Regions from separate parts of the Fictibacillus sp. UD genome, predicted to be linked through region 2. Evidence: riboswitches for the same ligand, from Rfam matches in the RefSeq annotation. Region 2 holds a riboswitch; each other region holds the start of a gene.
The links. Region 2 has a riboswitch for thiamine pyrophosphate ahead of thiT (energy-coupled thiamine transporter ThiT). Riboswitches for the same ligand answer to the same signal wherever they lie in the genome.

Region 1: it holds a riboswitch for thiamine pyrophosphate, as region 2 does, so the genes downstream of both, thiD (bifunctional hydroxymethylpyrimidine kinase/phosphomethylpyrimidine kinase) here and thiT (energy-coupled thiamine transporter ThiT) in region 2, are expected to answer to the same signal.
Region 3: it holds a riboswitch for thiamine pyrophosphate, as region 2 does, so the genes downstream of both, tenA (thiaminase II) here and thiT (energy-coupled thiamine transporter ThiT) in region 2, are expected to answer to the same signal.

The regions. Positions count from the first base shown of each region.
Region 1 is NZ_JARUHH010000002.1:102,305-108,134, forward strand. It holds gene thiM (hydroxyethylthiazole kinase) at 1-545, opposite strand, end outside; gene thiD (bifunctional hydroxymethylpyrimidine kinase/phosphomethylpyrimidine kinase) at 532-1,344, opposite strand; TPP riboswitch at 1,453-1,560, opposite strand; gene P8610_RS04040 (IDEAL domain-containing protein) at 1,933-2,163, shown strand; gene P8610_RS04045 (DUF4349 domain-containing protein) at 2,302-3,216, opposite strand; gene P8610_RS04050 (YecA family protein) at 3,411-4,448, shown strand; gene P8610_RS04055 (alpha/beta hydrolase family protein) at 4,583-5,581, shown strand; gene P8610_RS04060 (APC family permease) at 5,632-5,830, opposite strand, start outside.
Region 2 is NZ_JARUHH010000026.1:249-6,078, reverse strand. It holds gene pknB (Stk1 family PASTA domain-containing Ser/Thr kinase) at 1-673, shown strand, start outside; gene rsgA (ribosome small subunit-dependent GTPase A) at 676-1,566, shown strand; gene rpe (ribulose-phosphate 3-epimerase) at 1,566-2,213, shown strand; TPP riboswitch at 2,234-2,340, shown strand; gene thiT (energy-coupled thiamine transporter ThiT) at 2,479-3,048, shown strand; gene P8610_RS20065 (thiamine diphosphokinase) at 3,045-3,689, shown strand; gene spoVM (stage V sporulation protein SpoVM) at 3,797-3,877, shown strand; gene rpmB (50S ribosomal protein L28) at 4,222-4,410, opposite strand; gene P8610_RS20050 (Asp23/Gls24 family envelope stress response protein) at 4,646-5,008, shown strand; partial or broken gene P8610_RS20045 (DAK2 domain-containing protein) at 5,024-5,830, shown strand, end outside.
Region 3 is NZ_JARUHH010000003.1:151,024-156,853, forward strand. It holds gene P8610_RS07025 (hypothetical protein) at 1-274, shown strand, start outside; gene P8610_RS07030 (energy-coupling factor transporter transmembrane component T family protein) at 301-1,086, opposite strand; gene P8610_RS07035 (ABC transporter ATP-binding protein) at 1,070-1,960, opposite strand; gene P8610_RS07040 (ABC transporter ATP-binding protein) at 2,050-2,520, opposite strand; gene P8610_RS07045 (ECF transporter S component) at 2,535-3,116, opposite strand; gene tenA (thiaminase II) at 3,109-3,822, opposite strand; TPP riboswitch at 4,228-4,335, opposite strand; gene P8610_RS07055 (manganese-dependent inorganic pyrophosphatase) at 4,549-5,478, opposite strand; gene P8610_RS07060 (glutamate synthase subunit beta) at 5,588-5,830, opposite strand, start outside.

The sequences.
Region 1 (5,830 bases), on a different contig from region 2:
GCGATGAGACACCCCGTTTGTTTTGCAGCCGCCGAAGCAAGTTTAATCAAGTCTTCTTCAGAGCTTCCTAGTCCACCGATTTCGCCATCAACGCCCTTGCCTGTCCAGTCTCCTTTAGCAAGAAATTGTATCTCTGCAGCGTTTCCGCAAATTGTCAGAATTGTTTGGGGCCAGACCCCCTTCAATTGTGAATATTCTGATAATATCTCATTAACCACTTCTTGGCGGAAAGCGGACAGTCCAATTCCTACTGGATCGAGTACGACTGGTACACCCCTCTGCATCGCTTTTCTACAAGCTAGAATCATAGACTTGGCAGTTGGTTCATCGAGCGTCCCGATGTTCAACACTAATGCGTCTGCAACCCCTACAGCTTCTTCTACTTCACGTGCGTCATGAACCATCATTGGGCTTCCTCCAGCAGCAAGTACACCATTTGCAAGGAAATTCATTGTAACGTTATTGGTAATGTGATGTACAAGCGGCTTTTCTTTTCTAACGTCAGCTACAAACGCCTTCCATTCTTGAACTCTAGTATTGTTCATGTGCAATCCTCCTATAAGCAAAATGATTAACTGGTCCATGACCTGAACCGACTTCTATCCCATGTGCTATTGCGTTTTGAATAAACTTCTTCGCATGCTCAATTGCACTCTCAGCTTTCTTCCCGTAAGCCAGCTCTGCTGTAATGGCTGCAGAGAAGGTACATCCTGTTCCGTGTGTATTTTTCGTGTTAACACGCTTTTCTACAAGTTCAACCCTCTCAACACCGTTATACAGAAGATCAGAAACATACTCCCCGCTGTCGAAGTGACCGCCTTTTATTACGACATAATCAGCACCACCATCAAACAGCACTTTTGCCGCTTCTGCTCTTGCTTCCTCACAATCTATCTTGATCCCTGTTAAGGCTTCTGCTTCAGGAATGTTAGGGGTGATGACTTTTGCAATCGGCAGCATATACGTTTTCATCGCATGAATTGCTTCCTCTCCTAAGAGAGTGGCACCGCCTTTTGCGATCATGACCGGATCGACAACCACGTTGTTCCATCCAAATTTTTCAATATAATAAACTGTTCTTTCGATGTACTCTCCGGAAAACAACATGCCTGTCTTTACAGCATGAGGTTTCAAATCACTTCCAATCGAACGCAGCTGAGCCTCCAGTCCCTCTAACGAAACAGGAAACACCCCTTGAACGCCAACCGTGTTCTGAGCCGTTACTGCTGTAATAACAGACATTCCATAAACTCCAAACTCTTGGAACGTTTTCAGATCTGCTTGAATACCTGCTCCTCCACCGCTGTCTGATCCTGCAATGGTCAGTGCTTTACTTACTTTTATCAGCTGTGCCACAATATCGCCTCCTTATTACATACAAAAAGCCACCCGCAAGATTATTAGCGGGTGGCCATTACAGATTCATTAGCATTTGCATGAAAGAGAAGCTTGTAATCATCCACACCGCTTCCCTACGCCAGTATGATCTGGATCAGGTTCAAAGGGTCGAAGGCTACAACCTTCTCTCAGCTTTTTATAAAAGCACCCCTAGCGGAAATGACTATATTGAATTAATTCCATCCTACCCACACAGAGTTCTAAATGTCAACGTTTTTTTCACTTAAGTGTTTCAAGTGTGTTTAAGCACCTTCAATTACGGGGAAATAGTAATTAACACACAATAACAACATAAAAAACACAGAACAAAAACATTTGTAACAAAATGGAGAATTAACAGAAATAAACATGACAAACCATTAACAAATTTACCAAAAGGTGGTGAAAAAGCGGTACATTGGAATGATTCTTAAAATTTTTTCAGAATTTTCAAATAAAATGGTTGTCATCGAGCACCTTGCTCAGTATACTAGTAGAAACCTAGAAACATAAAAGGTTAATTGGATAGGGAGATAATATAAGGAGGGAAACAGGATGAAAGACAAAAACACTTCTTTTAACAAAAACCAAAATGAGATGGTGCAGTACAAGCAACAAAAAAGAGACCCATTTGCCTTCAGCCTTATTGCTCAAATGGTATTGGATGAGGCCCTTCACAATTATTACAAAGAGTATTATGAAAGAGAAATCGACAATGCCTTAGATACAAAAGATAAAGAACGCTTTATGAAACTAACCTCAGAATACAAAGCGTTTCTCGGTTAAGGCTTCTTAAACGGTACACCTTTTATCAAAAGGTGCCGTGAAAGCCAAAACACCCTTTCAGCTAACGGATCGATATCCGCGCTGCAGAGGGTGTTTCTGACGTGCCCGTTAACTGACACTTATTAAAAACTCAATCAATCAATTCAACGTTGTCGGGGATTCCGGCTTTTTCTTTTGTGCTTTTTTCCTTTTCCACCATACCCAGTATAGGACCGCGATTACAATTAGCCATATAGGAGCTAGACCAACCAACGCAACGACTACAAAGGAGACCGCTGAAACCAAAAAATTCACAGTTTCCATAAACAGCATCTTCGTTTTTGCCCACGTATTCAATTCTTCTGTCTGAAGCTTTTCTGCTTTTAAATTTTTCACTTCAAACTGTATCGTTACTGTAGAGTAATCACTTTGATTTTTCAAGAAGTTTAATCGTCCTTCAATCTGTTCGATCTCTTCCTGAACGGAAGCAAGGTCAGCTGATATTTTTAATAAGTCTTCTGTTCTCTGTGCATCCTTCATGAATGATTCCAATCGGTCTCTGACTTGCTGTTTTGCTTTTAAGCGGGAAGAAAGATCTACATACTCTTCTGTAACATCTTCTCCCCTTACATTTTCGTGTGGTGTTCCTTTACTTAATTTTCGAACCTCACCTAAAAACGTTCGAAAACCATCCATTGGAACCCGGACAACCATCGTGCCAGATTCATACCCCTTCTCACCTGCACTTGTATTCGATTCCACGATATAGCCGCCCTTATTCTCAACCATATTGCGAACCATTTCCATCGTATTCTGCAATTTATCAACTGAAATCTGCATGTCTGCGTTATAGATGACTTTTCTTTGATCTTTAATCTGTTGCTTTTTATCTCCACTAGTATCCGAATCAGCTTTCGACTTTCCTTCTTCTGAAGCATTTTCCATCTTTGCATCTGAACTGCCACCGGCAAAATCTTGATCGCTAGCCATCTTGCTTTCAGACTTATCATTGCTGCTGCACGCGCTCAAGAGGAGCACGACGATAAATACCCACACTTTCCATTTTTTCCACATATCGTATTTCCCCCTTTTCACCTTAGACGCTTTAAAAGAAAAAAAGGTTTCAACCCCCATAAAACCTACCTATTTAATGTTTTTTTCTCATCTCGTTTTATGATAAAATGTTGTCTGATGATATGGAAGTATGAAAAAAAGCCGATTTATGCTAGTATGTACAGGATAAGTAAGTGGTTTACTGGAGGAATAGCATGTCAATGATAGGAAGAAACGATCCGTGCTATTGTGGCAGCGGAAAAAAATATAAAAAATGTTGCTTACATAAAGAAGAGCAAACACGCGAAGTATCCTTCCACCAAGAAGGACTCATTAAATTCGCGCTTGAGAACTTTCAACAGGACTTAGCAGCACGCACATCACAATATGTTAAAAAGTATCCTGTTGCCAAAGACCAAGAACAAACATACGCAAATATCGCGGTATGCTGGGAAATATTCTGCTCAAAAATTCAGGATGGAAAGACGCCTGTTGAACTTTATGTCGAACAAGTAAAGAGCACGGTTAAACCGGAAGTTGCAGAAATTCTGGCTGGTTGGATAACAGCAGCACCTTCTCTTTATAAAGTTTTGGAGCAAAAAACAGGGTTCATCTTTACGGTTCAGGATATTTGGTCAGAGAAAGTATTCGATGTAACCATCAATGCTGCTGAAAAACCAAAACAAGAGAGTGCACTACTCGGAACACTCGTTTCAAACGGCATCAACCACGAATTCTATGTCGGTTATGTAGAAATGCCAATGTCCGAACTGCCGCCTTTAAAAGCAGCCGTGGAAAAACTTCAGCCTCTAGCTGATGCTAAAGAAATTTTCCAAAAAGAGTTCCCAGCTGTTCTTCAGCTCTCTTTAATTGATATTTCTGAAGGTGTTCCTCAACCTAAAGAGGATAAGCCTGCTGATGAAGAGAAAAAATCGGCTGTTAACGAGAACGAAAAAACAGTTGAAGTTTCCGATCAACAGGAAGAAAAATACACAGCTGTAACGGACCTTGTCAAAGCGAATGCTGAAACAGAAGTAATTGAAGAAGCTGAAAAACTTTGGAGTGAATATATCACAGAGTCCAAGCCAGCGATACGAAAAGAAGAGATCTATGCAGCAGCACTAGATTATCTTGTATCAAAAGATATTAGGGGAATCGCTTCTACTCAAGCTGAAACAGCTAAAAAGTACGGCGTTTCACCTGCCAGCCTTTCATCACGTTATCGCGAAATGAAAGAACTATTAAGCGTATAAGCCATCATACTTTTTATTACCCGTCAGTAATTCCTGGCGGGTTTTTTTATTTTAATGGATTATTGATATTTCCTATTTTTGTAATAGAATGAATATACAGGACTATTTTACCAATAAAGATGGGAGACTTAATAATGATCAGAACATTAACTGAAAAAGAAATCGAAATCTCTGGAGAAAAGAAGATTTACGGTACTCTTGCACGGCCTGCTTCAGCATATACGGATGAAAAATTCCCTGCAGTATTAATGATCTCTGGTTCTGGTCCTCTCGATCGAAATGGTAATGGACCTAAGGGGAAGTATCAACTAAACGTATATAAAGAGCTGGCTGAATACATAACGAAATTAGGCTTTATCACTTTTCGCTATGACAAAAGGGGAACCGGAAAAAGTGAAGGAGATTGGATATCAACTGGGATGTGGGATTTAGTAGATGACGCAGAACTTGCATTTAAATTCCTGCAAAACCATCCACAAGTTGACCGAGATAAAATTATCGTTGCAGGACACAGTGAAGGAACGATCATAGGAACAGCATTATCTGAAAGACAGGAGCTGAATGGATTGATGCTGCTTTCAGGTGGTGTCGGAAATTTACATGAATTTACTACCTATCAAAGAATGTTAACGTATCAAGAATTAAAGAATTCAAAAGGTATAAAAGGACTTCTCATGAGGTTGCTTATAAATGAAGAAAAAGCTGAAACGAAAACTCAAAAACAAACAAAAAAGATAATAGAATCTAACAAAGATGTTTACAAAATTTTATTCTTTTTCAAACAGCCTGCAAAATGGATTCGAGAGCATTTTGCCTATAATCCAAGAGTAGGCTTAAAAAAGGTAACATATCCGGTAATAGCGATTCATGGTGATAAAGATGGACTTGTTGATCCCTCTCTTTTAGAAGAACTTTCATCACTCGTCAAAGGACCATCAGAGACACATATCATCAAAGATATGGAACATGGTTTCAGGTTTCAGTACGAACAAAAATCCATGGTTAACGTAAAAAAGATGCTTAAAGTCCTCCCTTCCCGTCCATTAAATCCTGACAGTTTAGGTGTAATCGAGAGTTGGCTCACAAAGTATTTTAAAGCTGATGTTTCTAGTGATATCAAAGAGAACGCGTAAAAAAAGACCCCTATTTTTTTAGGGTCTTTTTCCATTTTCATTTTCATTTTTTAGATTGAATCCTGATTATTTCGCTGCAGCCAATAATACACCGGTAAACCTGCAACTGTAATGAAGATCGCCGTTAAGCTGTCGAACGGATCGTTCAAAATCGTTGCTCCAACAATGTATACAGAGCCTAAAATCGCAAAAATCGGGACAATAGGGAATAACGGCACACTGTACACTCTTTTTTGGTCTTTATGGCGT
Region 2 (5,830 bases):
AAAAATCAATGTTAATTACGAAGAATCAGAAACAGAACTTGAAGGGACAGTACTCACTCAAAGTCCAGACAGAGATGAAAAGGTCACACCAGCAGAAACAACCGTGACTTTAACTGTTAGTTCAGGAACTCCTACCGTCCAAGTTGAGAACCTAATTGGAGCAACAGAGCAAGATGTTAAGACTTTTGCTGATAATGCTGGTTTAACCGTTGAGTTTTCAAGTGAATTTTCTGATACCGTTGAAAAAGGAAGAGTAATCTCACAGAAGCCTACTCCATTTACACAAGTCGAAAAAGGCGCTACCATTTCCGTTGTCTTATCAGATGGTCCAGAAGTAACGGAGGAGGAGCCGCCAGCTGATGACGATCAACCTGCAGAAGATCGCACAGTTACGAAGGATATTGAAGTAAAGCCGGATAAAAAGGACAAAAGACAGCCAGTTACTGTAAAGATTGTATATTCGGATAAAAACGCTTCAAATGCGGTTTTTGTAGAAGAGCAGATTACCGATACAAAAAAATATCAGCTACCTCTAACGATTGCTGAAGGGGGAACTGCTTCTTATGTTGTATATATCAACGGAAAAGAAAAGAACGCTGAGACAATTAAGTACGATGATGTTAAAACTGCCAATGGAAGAATGGAAGATGAGGAAGGGGACGATGGTGATTAAGCATGCCTGAAGGAAGAATTGTTAAAGCCCTCGCTGGTTTTTATTACGTTAAGGAAAATGGAAAATCAGAAGTTTTCCAATGCAGAGGCAGAGGAAACTTTCGCAAAAAGAAAGTGAATCCGTTGGTCGGTGACTGGGTAGAGTATGAGTCGACCAACATTACAGATGGATACATTCTTGATGTGAAAGAACGGAAAAATGAACTTGTCCGTCCGCCAATTGCTAACGTAGACCAAGCCATCCTTGTTTTTTCAGCAACAGAACCAGATTTTAGCACGCTTTTATTAGACCGATTCCTTGTTCACATTGAAGCAAATGATATTCTGCCTGTGATCTGTATTTCAAAAATGGACCTTGTTCAACAATCAGAAGAAATGGATGAGATTCAGAAATATATTGAAATCTACAAACAGTTAGGATACGAGGTAATTCCGACCTCAACGAAAACAGATGATAGCTTGGATTTGTTTTATCCGTTGTTCAAAGACAAAGTAACGGTCTTTGCGGGACAGTCAGGTGTAGGTAAATCATCTTTATTAAATGCTATAAATCCAGAATTAATGCTTGAAACGAATGAGATCTCAACCCATTTAGGCAGAGGGAAGCATACGACACGGCATGTAGAATTAATTCTGTTTGGAAACGGATTAGTTGCGGATACACCCGGATTTAGTTCACTGGATTTTATGAATATCGAGGCGGAAGATTTATCGATGTATTTTCCAGAGATGGATGAACTGCGCGGTGATTGTAAATTTAGAGGGTGTTCGCATACATCTGAACCGAAATGTGCCGTAAAAAAAGGTGTTGAAGACGGAGCTGTTCCAGAGTTCCGATACGACCATTACGTAAGTTTTTTACAAGAAATAAAAGATCAAAAACGGAGGTACTAATGATTAAAATAGCTCCTTCCATTCTTTCGGCTGATTTTTCGAAGTTAGGCGAAGATATTAAAGCTGTAGAAGAAGCTGGTGCAGATTACATTCATGTAGACGTTATGGACGGTCATTTCGTTCCGAATATAACGATCGGACCGCTTGTCGTTCAAGCCATTCGCCCAGTTACTAAGCTCCCTTTAGATGTACATTTAATGATTGAAAATCCTGACCGATATATCGAAGCATTTGCACAAGCGGGTGCAGACATTATATCTGTTCATGTTGAAGCAACTCCGCACTTGCATCGAACGGTTCAATTTATAAAAAAACAAGGAGTAAAAGCGGGTGTGGTCATCAATCCAGCTACACCGGTTGAACTCATTAAACACATCATCCAAGATGTTGATCTTGTTTTACTCATGACCGTAAATCCGGGGTTCGGTGGGCAAGCATTTATTGAAAGTGTTGTTCCGAAAATCAAAGAAGTTGCCGACCTTGTGAAGACACAAGGGTTAGACGTAGAGATCGAAGTGGACGGTGGAGTGAATCCGGAAACCGCACAACTCTGCATAGAAGCAGGTGCTAATGTATTAGTAGCCGGTTCAGCCATTTATGGAAAAAAAGATTTAAAGGATGCAATTCAATCCATCCGTGGTGTATAATTGAACCAAATAATAAAATAAGCAACCACAGGGGGAGTCCTTAAAAGGGCTGAGAGGGGAGTGTTCTCCCGACCCTTTGAACCTGAAGCTGGATCATACCTGCGTAGGGATGTGGAGTCGTATGACTTTTTGTATTCAAATAAGATGAATCCTAAAGCAACCGCGCTCACATGCCGGTTGCTTTTTTTATTTGCCTTTCACTTCAATCAAATTGCATGAAGGCATGAAAAAAGATTTTTGAAAAAGGAAAAAAGGAGGATAAACAATGAAGAATAACAACATTTCTTTACTAACAGAGATAGCTATTATGTCTGCTCTGTCATTGATCTTAGGCATGATTAAATTTGCTGGACCGTGGCCGCAAGGCGGGTCTGTATCTCTTGAGATGGTTCCAATCTTCTTGATGGCCTTTAGAAGAGGCTTTAAAGCAGGTGTATTTACTGGATTAGCGGTAGGCCTTCTTCAGCTTCTTGTTAACCCTTATGTTGTACACCCAGCTCAATTGGTTCTAGACTATCCGTTAGCCTTTGCTCTAGCAGGTGTTGCAGGTGCGTTTGCGCCGTCATTGGCACAAAATAAATCGAAAAGAACGATTCTAATGGTTACGGGTATCTTTGTCGGCTGTTTATTAAGAACGATCTCGCACGTTTTATCAGGAGTTATCTTCTTTAGTGATTTAGCGGAAGAAATGAACATATGGCTTTATTCATTTATGTATAATGGTTCATTCATGATTGTTATTTTTGTAATAACGTCACTTGTGGTCATTCTTTTAACAAACACGGCTCCTAAATTATTGCATGCAGCACGAAGCGGATACACCCGAGCAGCATGAAAATAAGAATCGTTGCAGGTGGCCCTGAGCATTTGATACCTGATCTAAATGCCTACCATAGTTCACCTGAGTGTGTGTGGGTAGGAGTGGACAGGGGCACATTGTATCTGATAGAAAAACATATCATCCCAAATTATGCTTTTGGGGATTTTGATTCAGTTACAGATATTGAAAAAAGAAAGATTCTGCAAACTCAGATTAATATTAATCAATATCGCTCAGAAAAAGATGCTACAGATTTGGAAATCGCTTTAGAATGGGCGTTGAATCAGAATCCAGAGGAAATCTTGTTGTTTGGTGCATCTGGAGGAAGGCTGGATCATGAGCTGATGAACATACAGCTTTTATATAAGAGCCGGCATAACTTAGCTTCTGTAAAACTAATCGATATAAAAAATGAAATCTCACTTCACATGCCAGGCAGCTACAAAATTGATCATGATGAAAAATACCATTATATTTCTTTTCTTTCACAGACTGATGAGGTAAAAGGAATAACATTGGAAGGTTTTAAATACCCTTTAAGACATGCAATTTTAAATGCTGGATCGTCATTGTGCATCTCTAATGAGCTTGTAAATAAAAGTGGTACTTATTCTTTCGACTCCGGCATAATATTGATGGTAAAGAGCCGTGATTAAAAAAAATTACGGAATACAGGCCCCAATGCACCTTTTTATAAAAAGGGGAATAAAGTATTTTATTGTTTAGCTCTTATCATTTTTTATGGGCCTGGAGGAGGGGTAAGATGAAATTTTATACCATTAAACTTCCTAGATTCTTAGGGGGATTCGTACGTGCCATCTTAGGTTCTTTTAAAAAAGGATAACAAACAAAAAAAGCGCCCAGTGCGCTTTTTTTGTTTGTGTACAGATCCTGCTGATGAATGTGGTTACTGTCGGCTTGAGCAAAAATACTGTCCATTTAGATATTATGTACGAAAAGACTCTTTTCTAAAGGCTGTTTTCTAAAAGATTGTTGCCTTCAAATATTGTCTTCTATGAAGGTTGATTGGAGTGCAAGGTGCGAGACTCCTGCGGGACAAGCGGTCAGGTGAGACCCTTATGGCGCAAAGCGGCAAGGGGCTCACCGCCTGCCCCGAGGAAAGCGAGCACCTGGAACGGAAATCAACTACTTCCAAAAAAAAACAGCAGCGGCAGCTGCTGTTTTTATTTATACACGTTCAACTTTACCTGATTTAAGGGCACGAGCAGAAACGTATACGCGCTTAGGCTTTCCGTCCACAAGAATACGAACCTTTTGGACATTAGCTCCCCAGCTTTTCTTTGATTTGTTCATTGCGTGAGAACGCTTGTTACCAGTTTTAGGTCCTTTTCCAGTAATAAAACATTTACGAGCCATAGTAGGTGAACCTCCTTTACAGCAAAAAAGCTTTGCATCAATTCAATCGTATGTTAAATACTAAATAATATTAGCATGACTTCAGAAGCAATGCAACATATTAGTGAAAGGTTTTCAAGTAAATTTCCTTGACAATACTATTTACATAGTGTGAAATGTAGTAGTCCTTTCAAAAAAGACTAATGTATAGTAAAATATTTGTTAGCCATTTAACAATTTAAAGGGGGATGTAAGCATGTCCATTGAAATGAAAACAACCTATGGTCAAATTGATATTTCTAATGAAGTGATTGCCACTATCGCTGGTGGAGCCGCAATCGATTGTTATGGAATTGTTGGCATGGCATCAAGAAAGCAATTAAAGGATGGAATAACTGAACTTTTAGGACGTGAAAATTTCTCCCGAGGGATCGTTGTTCGCCAAGAGGAAGATGAAGTACATATCGACATGTATATCATTGTAAGTTATGGAACAAAGATTTCTGAAGTGGCTCATAACGTTCAGAACAAAGTGAAATATACCCTGGATCAAATGCTTGGTTTAGCGGTTGACTCGGTGAATATCTATGTTCAGGGTGTCAGGGTGACAACCCCTTAGTTAGGAGGAAGTTTTGTGTCTTTAAAAGTATTAGACGGAAAAAAGTTTTCAAAAATGGTGCTCGAGGGCGCTTCAAACCTATCAAGAAACGCAGCAATGGTCGATGCACTGAATGTATTTCCTGTCCCTGACGGAGATACAGGAACAAACATGAACTTAACGATTACTTCTGGTGCAAAAGAAGTAGAAAAAAACACTTCTAATAGTATCGGGGCCGTAGCAAGTGCTTTTGCAAAAGGGTTACTAATGGGAGCACGAGGAAACTCAGGAGTTATCCTATCTCAGCTATTTAGAGGCTTCTCTAAATCAATTGAAGGGAAAGACTCTATCTCTGCAGCTGAATTTGCTAATGCATTTGATAAAGGTGTAGAAACAGCTTATAAAGCAGTTATGAAACCAGTAGAGGGTACAATTTTAACTGTAGCGAAAGATGCAGCTAAAAAAGCAGTAAAAGAAGCTAAAAAATCAGATGACATTCTATACATCATGAAAGAACTTGTAAAAGAGTCTAAAGCTTCCTTAAACAGAACACCAGATCTTCTGCCTGTGTTAAAAGAAGTTGGCGTTGTAGACTCTGGCGGCCAAGGTTTAGTTACGGTTTATGAAGGGTTTTTAGCAGTGCTTGAAGGTAAAGAACTGCCGAAAGTTTCTGTGAACGCACCTTCTATGGGTGAGCTTGTTAACGCTGAACATCATAAAGCACAGATGCATATGAAAACTGAGGATATTCATTTCGGATATTGCACAGAATTTATGGTAAGATTCGAAGACCAGAAAGTTAAGAAGAATCCGTTCGACGAAATTAAGTTTCGTAATGAATTA
Region 3 (5,830 bases), on a different contig from region 2:
TTCTGGATTTTTACTTTTTTTCGCTTGGTCTGGTTATGTTGAAAAAGAATTTGAGGTTATCAAATATCGTGGCCACGTGATTGAAAAAAAGAGAATTGAGCTGACTAAAGATATAGGTACTTCACTTGTTACACAGCCGAGCTATAAAATTGTATTTACTGACGGGAAAGAGTTAACGGTGCCTTATTACATATACAAAAATATTAAAGAAGATCGTTATGCTGTTGTAATAAAGCAAAAAGACAACATGACCTTGTTAAAACAAAGAAGCTGAAATGTAAATTCAGCTTCTTTGTCTGTTTAAAATCTAACATCTGTAGAAAATAATGGGAAGTACATGGAGAAAATGTACGCAAGCGTAAACATGATTAGAAAATAACTCACAAAAAGAGAATCGAACTTTGAGAACCCAACTTCATAGTAAAAGGTTCGCTTTTTACTTGAATCAAACCTTTTTGCTTCCATAGCAACTGCAATTCGATGTGCTCGCCGAATACTTTGTGATAACAAAGGGATTACAAGATGCTGCAATCTTTTCAACGGATTCTTATACCCTATAACCCCTCTTACTTTTTGGGCGTTACGTATGGTTTGGAATTCTTCTATCAAAATTGGAATTAACCGAATAGCAGCCATAAAGCTATATGCGTACTTTGGTGAAAGTTTAAGCTGCTGCATTAATGAATAAAACAGTTTAACAGGCTGTGTTGTTAAGACAAACGTTAAACTCAGCATGGCAAATGATAAAGCTCTAAATCCTAAATGAATACCCCGAAGTAAACTCTCTTCTGTTATATGGACGTACGCCCATTTAAATAACGTGGTTTCTCCTTTCCCAAACAGGATCATAGACGAAGATGTTGATAAAAATATAAGTAAAAATGGAATCAAAAGTAGAAGGATATGCTTATATGAGTATCCTGTACCGAATAGAAACAGTAGAGATATAACTACTGAAAATCCGATCATAAAATTTAGTTGATGAATAGTGATTGCAAAAACAAATAAAATCATCATCGTTAGAAGTTTTAATGAAGGATTAATTTTATGCAGCCAAGTCCCTTTGCCTCTAAAGACTGTATTCATATAAGTGCTCCTCTTTAGACCTCAACGACCCATTTATTTTGCAATCAGTGACTACCTTTCCATTCTTCACTTCCCATAGCCTTGTTCCAAAATGTTGAACGATTTTGGAGTCGTGTGTCACCATTATAATAATGGTTCCTTTTTGCCTTTCGTTTTCCAACCACTCTAGAATCTTAAACGTGTTTATAGAATCTTGACCAAATGTTGGTTCATCAAGCAATAGGACCTTTGGATGTTGTATGAATGCTGAAGCGACACTTAACCTTCTCTTTTGACCAATAGAAAGGTGATACGGGTGATGCTTCTCTTTTGTTGCTAGCCCGAAAGTAGTTAGTATTTCTTCTGCTCTAGCTGTAATTTCATGATCTATAGCTAATCCATATGTCATTTCATCGTATACAGAATTTGTTAAAAATTGAAATTCAGGGTTTTGAAAAACGAGATAAGCTAAGCCATACAAATCATTAATTTTCGTTATGGTAAAATCGTTCATCTGATAGGTGCCAGATGTTTTTATCAACTGCATTAGCGATAACAATAGCGTACTCTTACCTGCACCGTTCTCTCCTCTTACCATTATCCACTCTCCAGAATGAACGGTTGTGCTTTCTAACGATATTTTTAATTGCTTGTTACGATACCCCTTAAAGCTTTCTAGATACAATTTGTTATGTTGCATACACTGGATCGTCGAACAGCTTTCCTTTTTGTATTCGTTCCATGCACCTGGATACCAAATGCCATACTGTTTAAGTTTCTCTTTGTAATGTGAAAAAATGGTGGAAGAATCCCCATCAGCAAGAATTCTTCCTTCAGGAGTAAAAACGATTATACGGTCAACAAAATCAACGATCAGTTCAATTTTGTGCTCCACTATAATTATCGTTTTATCCTCGCCAATCTTTTTTACCGTTTCCCAAATTTGCTCAGTACCACTTTCGTCAATTAGTGAAGTAGGTTCGTCTAAAAAATGACATCGGGATCGAGTGCTAACACCGATGCGATAGCTAAACGCTGTTTCATTCCGCCCGAAAGGTTCTGAATCGGTGTATGGATATCATTCAAATGTAAACCTGCTTCATGCAATAACTCCTCTATCCTGCTTGGCATATCTTCTCTTGGGACTTGTAAGTTCTCCAACACGAATGCTATTTCTTCATCGACATACGGCATACAAAACTGTGTTTCAGGATCTTGAAACACAAACCCCCATTTATCAGGATTCTGTATACCTTCGCTTTTAATAGGAACTTCTACAGAATGAGGAATAAGTCCAGAAAGAACTTGCAGGAGAGTAGATTTTCCAGATCCAGAAGGTCCGAGCAAAAGCACTTTCTCTCCTTTTTGGAAAGATAAATTTATATCTTTAAAGAGCAAGTCATCTTCCCCTGGAAACTTTAATCTTAAATGTTTTACAGATGTTGCGGTATCCATTTCAGCCACCTCATTTATTGATCCAGTGCCTCATAATCTTCCTTTGATGAGGGGCGAACCAGTTTAGTCACTCCTGTTGCTTCTAGTGCTTTAGCGATTGAAACAGCTAACATTCCAGTAAAGATGATGGAGCCAATGAGCCTGAATATAATAAATAGTGTAAGATTCCATGTTGATAGATCACCAACGTAACCTTTATAAAAGTCTAAAATGAAAGAGCCTGCACAAGCGCTTATCGCTGCGAGAGAAATAACAAATAAATCAAACCGCTTATAGCGAAACGTCATAAGGACTAATTCTGCAAATAGTCCTTGAACAACACCATATAATAAAACTTCAAGCCCAAATTCAGACCCCATTAGAAATTCTCCTGAGGAAGCGGCAATTTCTGCTAAAAGAGCAACCCCTGGTTTTCGAATGATCAAGAAAGCAACGGTTGCAGCCATAAACCACATTCCATAGATCAATTGATCAATATGAAGCCCGAGCGGCTTAACCGCATAATAAAGAGGTCCCCACATTTTATAAATAATGCCGAACCCAATGGATATAACAATGGTTACTAGAATATCAGTTAACTTCAGTCCTTTATACATTTTTTGTTTCCCTCCCAACTTTTGTTGCAGCTGTGCCGTATGCAACTGGCCATTTTTCCAGTGTATAAGCCATTTCCCAGAATAAATATTCGTACTCACAGCTGATTAAGAAATGGCGAGTCATCTTATCCTTTTCCTGTTCACTTGCTATTTCTGCTAAATCATCCAACCGGTTAATTTGTTCTTGGACAAGTTGTGAAAACCACTCACCACCATAAGCTGAAATCCACTCTTGATAAATCGGTTCAAGTGGTGTGGCATCTTTAAAGCGTTCACCGATCTCGTGATAAATCCAATAACATGGGAGGATAGCAGCAATAATTTCTCCTAAGCTACCAGACTCTGCTACTCGGTATAGATGTGATGTATAATGGTACGCGGTTGGAGCGGGTTCAAAGTTCGCTAATTCTTCTTCGGTAACCTGTAGCTGTTTCATGAATGTTTCGTGAAGTGCTAACTCTGCATCATTCGTACCCTGTGCGTGAGCAGCCATTCTTGAAGTGGTGTATAGATCTTCAGCCCTTGCAGCTCCTATTGCTTGAACTCTAGCAAAATGAGACAAATAATAGGAATCTTGCAATACGTAGTATTTGAAGCATTCTAAAGAGAGGTCTCCTTCTGCAATACCTTTTACAAAAGGATGATGGAGATTTGCTTCCCAAATTGGGTTGGCTTTTTCTCGTAAAGTTTCGGTGAATGTTTTCATGTGAATCCTCCTTGTTTTTTATGCTATTTTCGCAAAATTTGTTGCTTGTGAAAGTGGTTGATTTCCGTTTCAGGTGCTCCCTTTCCGCGGGGCGACCGGTGAGCCCCTTGCCGCTTTGCGCCCTAAAGGGTCTCACCTGACCGCTTCAAGGAAGATTCCTTGCTCCTGCGTCTACAAGTTAATGCTGCCGTTGTAAGTTTCCTCGTCGCATGCCTTGCAAGAAGCTTATCATGTGGCGGGCACGCACCCTTACACTCCAATCAACTTATCTAAGAAGAGGCTTGAACGAAATTCCTCAAAAGCAACAATCTTTAAAAAAAAGCCTTTAAAAAGAACCCAACAAAAAAACCACTTTCAGCGAGAAAGTGGTTGTATATGGAGAATTAAACTCTATGTATGATATAGGTCTCCGCAACACCACTTCCCTACGCTGGTATAATCCAGATCAGGTTCTAAGAGTCTCAAAGTCACACTTCGATCTCAGCCTTATGAAAGGCACCCCTAGTGGTTTTTAATATTTAGTTGGTTGTATGTTTTAAATAATAGCAGGCTAGTTTTGATTGTCAACAGTTTTTGAGTAAGTCTGCTTCGGGAGGACAATTTTAGACTCTCTCTTGGAAATGGTTGAATTCTATTCCATGACGGCGTGCGGTGAGCGAGTAGATTCAGGAAATCAAAATAAAAAGGGCTAAAACCTAAATTGGTTTCGCCCTTTACAGCCAACAATTACTTGCTCATCGCCTCAGTTAGTACTGGTACGATTTGCTTTTTACGAGAAACAACGCCTTTAAGAACCGCTGTGTTGTTTTCTAATTTCACATTGTATGCATCTTCAACGGATTCTGCTCTTTTACCAAGTGTAAGAGCTGTAGAATCATTCGTTAAAATATCTGTTACAACGAACATGAATAGATCTAAGCCTTTTTCATCAATCACTTTTGAAATCGCACTTTCAAGTTCAGCTTGATGCTTTAATACATCACTAGCATCAACAGTATTTACTTGTGCTACTTCAACTTTACTAGGTCCGATATTGAATTCTTTAGCATCTAAAGAGATAAGCTCATCAACTGACTTATCGCTTAAGTCAGCACCTGCTTTAAGCATTTCAAGTCCGTAAGTTTCAGCATCTACGCCTGCAATTTCAGCTAGCTCACGTGCTGCTTCAACATCTTCTTCTGTACAAGTTGGTGATTTGAATAAAAGAGAATCAGAAATAATAGCAGAAAGCATAAGTCCTGCAATATTTTTCTCTACTTCAACACCTTTTTCTTTGTACATCTTGTTCAGTATGGTTGCAGTGCATCCAACAGGCTCTGCACGGTAGTATAGAGGATCGCTTGTTTCAAAGTTTGCGATTCGGTGATGATCAATGACCTCTAGTACTCGAACTTTGTCGATGTCGTTTGCACTTTGCTGACGTTCATTGTGGTCGACTAAAATAACCGAGTTTGTTTCAGCAGAAACATGTTCAACTAAACGCGGAGAGTCAGCTTTAAAGTAATCTAGAGCGTACTTTGTTTCACCATTAATTTCACCTAGGCGGATTGCTTCTACATTTTGTCCTAATTTAGACTTAAGATCAGCGTAAACTATTGCTGAAGTAATCGTGTCAGTATCTGGATTCTTGTGTCCAAAAATAAGTACTTTTTCCATGCTTCTACTCCTTATAAATACATAAATTATTTTTTGATAGCCAAGCCTTATTCTATCATATAAAAACAGCTTTTGGCTTTTGGAGTTTATTGTAGCATGGAAAAAAGCTCTAAGGCAAAACCGTACTTCCCATCAATGATAGATTCACTTGACGAGCACAATCACGTCCTTCTTGAATTGCCCAAACGATCAAACTTTGACCTCGTCTTGAATCACCTGCTGCAAATATTCCATCTACATTTGTTTTATAGTCGCCGTGCCTAGCATCTACTTTATTGTTCTTTGTTTCTACTCCGAATTTTTTTAAAACTGGCTGTTCAGTACCTTCAAAACCTATTGCAATGAAAACAAG